3 regions of the Pseudomonas sp. MF7453 genome follow, and region 2 is predicted to be linked to each of the others. Evidence: riboswitches for the same ligand, from Rfam matches in the RefSeq annotation. Region 2 holds a riboswitch; each other region holds the start of a gene.
What was found. A riboswitch is a leader RNA that binds a small molecule or an ion and turns the genes downstream of it on or off. The one in region 2 is predicted to bind cobalamin.
Positions count from the first base shown of each region.

Region 1 (2,195 bases), on a different contig from region 2:
ATTGATACACCGGCGCACCGCTGGCGCGCTCGTGGATCATGGGGTCGAGAAAGTCCGGCCCGCATTTGAACACGCGCACCTTGCGCCCCAAATTGCGATGCAAACGGGCCAGCGCGGCGGTGACCGTGGTTTTGCCCTGGCCGGACGCCGGAGCGGCGATCAATACGGCCGGGCATTGGCGGGGCTGATTCAAAGTTCGACGCCCTTCTGTGCCTTGATACCGGCCTGGAACGCGTGCTTGAGCATGCCCATTTCGGTGACGGTGTCGCCCATTTCGATCAATTCAGGCTTGGCGCCCCGGCCAGTGACCACCACATGCTGCATCGGCGGGCGGGCTTGCAGGTCGCTGAGGACCTGATCCAGGTCGAGGTAGCCGTGCTTGAGGGCGATGTTCAGTTCGTCCAGCACCACCAGGCGAATGGACGCGTCATTGAGCATCGCCCGGGACACCGCCCAGGCCGCTTCGGCGGCGGCGATATCACGTTGGCGATCCTGGGTTTCCCAGGTGAAGCCTTCGCCCATGACGTGGAAGCGCACCTGCTCGGGGAAGCGCCGGAAGAACAGCTCTTCGCCCGTGCTGTTGCGGCCCTTGATGAACTGCACCACACCGCACTGCATGCCGTGGCCCATGGCGCGGGCCAACATGCCGAAGGCCGAGCTGCTCTTGCCTTTGCCGTTGCCGGTCAATACCAGCAACAAGCCGCACTCATTCGGCGAATTGGCGATGCGCTCGTCGATTACGGCTTTTTTGCGCAACATGCGCGCCAGGTGGCGTTCGTCGCGGTCGGGGGAATCGGTCATGGCAGCTCTCCGTTGGGGCTGGACAAAAACGGCGGGCAGGAAAAAGAAAAAACAGACAGCCAAGCATCGCCCACCGTGATGCTGTTGAATGTTCAAGGCCGGTCTCCGGACTCATGAGTGGCGCGTCTTATCGAAGCAGCCGAGGGCGCGCCTTCCCATATCGCGGGCGATACAGTGGCAAACAGCACCGTCTTGACTCATTTACCGTTGCGGGGGCAGCGCCGGAATCGCGGCAGCACTGTGTACAAGTGCGCTCACTCACCGGCTTCCCTGTTTCACTCTGTCGACGCGCGCGCCACAGAGCACCTGGAACAAGCCGCGAAGGTTAGTGGGTTGGGGGTGGAGCGTCAATTAAAGCTGGCCTTGTACTTGAACCATCCGTACAGCGTGCTTCTCTACCCTTACAGGTATCAAGGAGAAAACCATGCCTAAAACCCGATTGGCCTTACTGATCATGCTCACCGGCAGCCTCGCCGCCTGCGGCGAAAGCTCCACCCTGCAAGTCGCGGATGGCACCGGGCCCTCGCCCAAACTGCCGGAGCCGAACAAGACGCTGATTCCCACCGTCAACATCGCCCCGGCGATCGGTTGGCCTGAAGGCGCCAAGCCAACGGCTGCCGCCGGCACCCAAGTGGCCGCCTTCGCCGAAGGCCTGGATCACCCACGCTGGCTCTACGTGCTGCCCAACGGCGACGTGCTGGTGGCCGAGACCAATGCGCCGCCCAAGCCAGACGACTCCAAAGGCGTGCGCGGCTGGGTGATGGAAAAAGTCATGGGCCGCGCCGGTGCCGGTGTGCCCAGCCCGAACCGCATCACGCTGCTGCGCGATGCCGATCATGACGGCGTGGCCGAAACGCGTACGGTATTTCTGCAAAATCTGAATTCGCCGTTTGGCATGACACTGGTGGGCAACGATCTGTACGTGGCGGACTCGGACAAGTTGCTGCGCTTTCCCTATCAGCCGGGTGAAACCGCAATCACGTCCCAAGGCACCACAGTCGTGGATTTGCCAGGCGGCCCCTTGAACCATCACTGGACCAAAAACGTGGTGGCCAGCAAGGACGGCAGCAAGCTGTATGTGAGCGTCGGCTCCAACAGCAACGTTGGCGAAAACGGCCTGGATGCCGAGCAAGGCCGCGCTGCTATCTGGGAAGTTGATCGCGCGACCGGCCAGCACCGCATTTTCGCCTCCGGCCTGCGCAACCCCAACGGCATGGCCTGGGAGCCACAGAGCGGCAAGCTGTGGACGGCAGTTAACGAGCGCGATGAAATCGGCAGCGACCTGGTGCCGGATTACATCACCTCGGTCAAGGATGGCGGCTTCTACGGCTGGCCTTTCAGTTATTACGGCCAGCATGTGGATGTGCGTGTCACCCCGCAGAACCTGGACATGG
Region 1 covers NZ_JAEKCN010000010.1:261,816-264,010, reverse strand. The annotation lists gene JFT63_RS17705 (cobyrinate a,c-diamide synthase) at 1-193, opposite strand, end outside; gene cobO (cob(I)yrinic acid a,c-diamide adenosyltransferase) at 190-801, opposite strand; cobalamin riboswitch at 881-1,126, opposite strand; gene JFT63_RS17695 (PQQ-dependent sugar dehydrogenase) at 1,226-2,195, shown strand, end outside.
Region 1: another riboswitch for cobalamin. It lies ahead of cobO (cob(I)yrinic acid a,c-diamide adenosyltransferase); the one in region 2 lies ahead of cobW (cobalamin biosynthesis protein CobW).

Region 2 (2,195 bases):
GCCAGGCCCCAGAGCAAGCCCTGGGCGGTGCGGGTGGGGGCGCGCAAGGTGTAAAGGCCGGCGAGCATCAACGCAAAGCCGACCGCCACCACCAGGTTGCCACCTGTGGTCGACAACACGCGCTGCCAGCCATCTTCCGGCTCCCAGGCTTCGGCGTCGTGGCTATGTGCAGCGGCACCTGCGCCGTGTTCGTGGGCAACTTCGGTCGCTACAGGAGCCTTTTCATACGTTTCGGCCTGCAAAATCAACGGCGAGACCCACAAGCTTTGCAGCAGGGTCAGCAGCAGGGCGGCCAGCAGGCCGGTGAAACCTGCGGTTTGCGCAATACGTTTGATCATGTCGGCAGGCCTCAGTGGCAAGGGAACGCGGCGCTGTGGCGGGTATCGTGGGCCGCGTTATGCACCGCCTCGATATGCGAAAAACCGGCGAAGTACACAAGGCACGCACCCAGGATTGCCGCGCCGATCGCAGCGCTCAGGCGTTGACTCAACGTGGTGGTGCTGCTTGCGGAGGGCGTAGTGCTGCTGATGATCGACATGGCGCGTCCCTTTCAGGTGTCAGGGTGAAACGAGCGCATGCAAACCCCACGCGCCAGGCACGCAGGGTTCGAACAGCGCCCGCCCACCGCGGGTTTGTTATCTGATTTTTTCGGGCCGGTCTCCGGGCTTGCGAGGGGCGGCTCTGGACAGAGTGCGCCTGAAAAGCATCGCCTTCCCATGCAAAAGCACAGTGGCCGTGACGCTTCGCTCGCTTACCGTTGCGGGGGCAGCACCGGATTTGTCATAGGGGTATGACGCACCGGTTTCCCGTTTCACCCTGTGAAGGGCACCCGAAACAAGATGTGTAGGAGAGCATGGGCCGGGGACGGTAGTCAAATGCCGCGAGCCCCTGTAGCCTTGCACCTTCGAGGTTCTTCGGCCCCACGCCGAAGCTAAGAAGGGAACGCGGTTCAAGCCGCGGCTGCCCCCGCAACTGTGAAGGGTTCAGTTGACTGCCATGCCACTGCCGAGACGGCGGGAAGGCGCAGTCAACGTTGGTCGCAAGACCTGCACGCCCCAAGCCAGGAGACCTGCCTCGTCACCGATTTTTCAATTCAACCGGGCGGGGTGATCCGGTGACGAAATCCGCTGCTGCGCGCCGCCGCAGGGCCTGTCGTCCCGTATGCCCGCCCCAAAGGGCATCCGATGAAAACACTGGCCAAACTTCCCGTCACCATCGTTACCGGCTTCCTCGGCTCGGGCAAGACTACGTTGCTGCGCCATATGCTCGACAACGCCCAGGGCCGTCGCATTGCCGTGATCGTCAATGAATTTGGCGAGCTGGGCATTGACGGCGAGATCCTCAAGCAGTGCTCTATCGGTTGCACCGAGGAAGAAGCCAACGGCCGCGTGTACGAACTGGCCAACGGCTGCCTGTGCTGCACGGTGCAGGAAGAGTTCTTCCCGGTGATGCGCGAACTGGTCGCCCGTCGCGGTGACCTGGACCATATCCTCATTGAAACCTCGGGCCTGGCCCTGCCCAAGCCGTTGGTGCAAGCCTTCCAGTGGCCGGAAATCCGCAGCGCCTGCACCGTTGACGCGGTGATCACCGTAGTCGACAGCCCGGCCGTGGCCGCCGGTACCTTTGCCGCCTTCCCGGATCAGGTCGACGCCCAGCGCAAACTTGACCCCAACCTGGACCACGAGTCGCCGTTGCACGAACTGTTCGCCGACCAACTGGCCAGCGCTGACCTGGTGATCCTCAACAAAGCCGACCTGATCAGCGCCGAAGACCTGGCCCGTGTGCGCCTGGAAGTGGCCGAAGAACTGCCGCCGGCGGTGAAGGTCATCGAAGCCAGCAGCGGCCGCCTGCCGCTGGACGTGTTGATCGGCCTCGGCGCCAGCTCCGAAGAGCATATCGACGCTCGCCACAGCCATCACGATCAGCACCATGAAGGCGAAGACGACCACGACCACGACGCGTTCGACTCCATCTCCATCGACTTGCCGCAAGCCGACGAAGCCCTGTTGCTCGACGCCCTGACCCAATTGGTGGTGCAGCACGGCATTTTGCGTGTGAAAGGCTTTGCAGCTATCCCAAACAAGCCGATGCGCCTGCTGATCCAGGGTGTGGGCACACGCTTTGACAAGCACTTCGACCGCGCCTGGGGCGCCGATGAAGCGCGCACCACGCGCCTGGTGCTGATCGGCCAAGAG
Region 2 covers NZ_JAEKCN010000002.1:115,818-118,012, reverse strand. The annotation lists gene JFT63_RS05375 (CbtA family protein) at 1-338, opposite strand, end outside; gene JFT63_RS05380 (CbtB domain-containing protein) at 350-538, opposite strand; cobalamin riboswitch at 635-848, opposite strand; cobalamin riboswitch at 891-1,091, shown strand; gene cobW (cobalamin biosynthesis protein CobW) at 1,185-2,195, shown strand, end outside.

Region 3 (2,195 bases), on a different contig from region 2:
CGGTTCGATGGCGGTTTCACCGATGGCAACGCCAGCGAGCAGGGCGAGCAACAGCAGCGCCAGGGCAAGGAGGGTACGCATCATTGGCCCAGGTGGTAGCCGTCGATGGCGGCGGCCAGTTGTTCAAGGCCTTCGAAGGTGCGCAGGCTCGCCTGCAAGGCCAGAGCGTCGAGGATGATGATGCGGTTGTTTTTCACCGCGTCCATATTGCGGGTCACGGGGTCGCTGCGCAGGAAGGCGAGTTTCTTTTCATGGTCGTCGGCCGGGTAGCGACGGCGGTCCATGCGTGCGATCACCAGGAAGGTGGGATTGGCCTTGGCGATGGTTTCCCAGCCGACAGCGGGCCACTCCTCATCGGACTGCACCACGTTACGCAGGCCAAGGGTTTGCAGCATGAATTGCGGCACACCCTTATGACCAGCTACGTAAGGGTCGCTGGCCATTTCGGCGCTGGAGAACCACACCAGTGCGCTGGCTTGCTGCAAGCCCTTGCCCTGGGCCGTGGCGACGGATTTGGCCAGGCGCGCCTTGAGTTCGTCGGTCAGTTGTTGGCCGCGATCCTGCACGTCGAAAATCTGCGCCAGTTGGTGAAGGCTCTGGTAGATCGTCTCGATGCGAAAGGGCTCCAATCGCGTGCCGTCGGCACCCACCAGGTTGTCCTTGCCTTCGCAGTCGGACGGCAACAGGTAGGTGGGGATCTTCAGTTCATGAAACTGCTCACGGGTACCAACCACGCCTTGGGGGCCCACCACCCATTCCAGCTCGGCGGCCACCAGTTGCGGGCGCTTGGCGAGTACGGCTTCGAAGCTGGGCTCGTTGTTGGCCAGGCGCTCGATGCGGTCGTCCTGGGCCTTGTACTGCGCCGCCACGTTGTTGAACCACAGCGAAGTGCCGACCACCTTGTCGCCCACGCCCAGGGCGTAGAGCATCTCGGTGGCGGCCTGGCCGATGGTGACGCTGCGGGCGGGGGCGTGCTGGAAGGTCAGGGTGCTGCCGCAGTTTTGCAGGGTCAGCGGGTACTGAGTGGGCGCGGCTTGCGCCAGGGCACACACACTCAAGCCTGCGATCAGGGCGGTAACGCGTGGCAGCATGAGGCGATCTCCTTGTGAACCGTAGGTGCAGCAGGGGAGGTACGGCTCGGAAATACGCCCATGGAGGCTGCTGAAGCGCAGGGCCAGGATGTCCTTCCCGGACACCCCGCCGGTTAGTGAGTTAGCTGGGCCGGCAGGTCTCCTGACTGATGCGTCGTCGCCATGCCCCGCCTTCCCGGACGTGGTCCAGTGGCATTCAAGGGCAGGCTCGGCATCTACAGTTGCGGGGGCAGTTTCGGTTCACGCCGCGTGCGGCGTTTCGAATTCCCTGTTAGTCCCATACGGGAACCGGCGGCCGTATGGTAAGCGATCACCCCCTGTAGGAGCGAGCTTGCTTGCGAAGGTCGTCAACGATAACGCTGGGCACCTGATGCCCCGCGGCGCTTTCCTGTTCTTCGCGAGCAAGCTCGCTCCTACAAAAGAAGCGTCAGAGCCGAATATCCTGGGGGCCGCGGATCAGCGCTTCGATCCGGGTGCCTGTGGCGCGCTCTTCATTGCTGAACCCGTCGTAGTCGGCCAGGTTGGCGAAGCGGATGCCGGTCAATTGTTCGATCGCGATCACGCTGCGCTGGTAGGTTCTGAGTTGGCCGAACACCAGGTCCAACTGATCCAGCTCGCGGCGCTGGTCGATCATGTAGGCACTGGCGGACGGTTTGCCGTCGTCGCTGAGGTAGGCCACCACTTTCCAGAATGCCTGGGGGATTTTTACCCCGCGATAAACGCGGTCGTTGTCGCTGAACACCGGGCCGCTGAACACCGTGGCCCGAGCTTTCCAGCGCTGGGTGTTGTCGAGAATGTAGTCTTCGAGTTCCAGCCAGGTCTTCTGGTTGAAGCCGCTCATTTGGGGTGAGCAATTGGTGAAGTGAAAGGTGTCGAAGTTGGCGGTGGTCGCCTCGTCGCCCCAATTGGGATCCTGGCGCCGTACCAGGTGGCCGCGGTCCAGGCCATTGCCGGCATAAAGGTCTTCACCTACCTGCGCCTCCAGGGGCAAGCGACCATCGTAGGCCCAGGTGTCATTGTTGCGGGTGATGTCCACATGCTTGGCGCCGTCGATATTTACCCCCACGTACAGCGCCAGTCGTCGAGCGCGCGACATTGTGATGG
Region 3 covers NZ_JAEKCN010000001.1:251,937-254,131, forward strand. The annotation lists gene JFT63_RS01115 (FecCD family ABC transporter permease) at 1-84, opposite strand, end outside; gene JFT63_RS01120 (ABC transporter substrate-binding protein) at 81-1,091, opposite strand; cobalamin riboswitch at 1,207-1,399, opposite strand; gene JFT63_RS01125 (DNA/RNA non-specific endonuclease) at 1,519-2,195, opposite strand, start outside.
Region 3: another riboswitch for cobalamin. It lies ahead of JFT63_RS01120 (ABC transporter substrate-binding protein); the one in region 2 lies ahead of cobW (cobalamin biosynthesis protein CobW).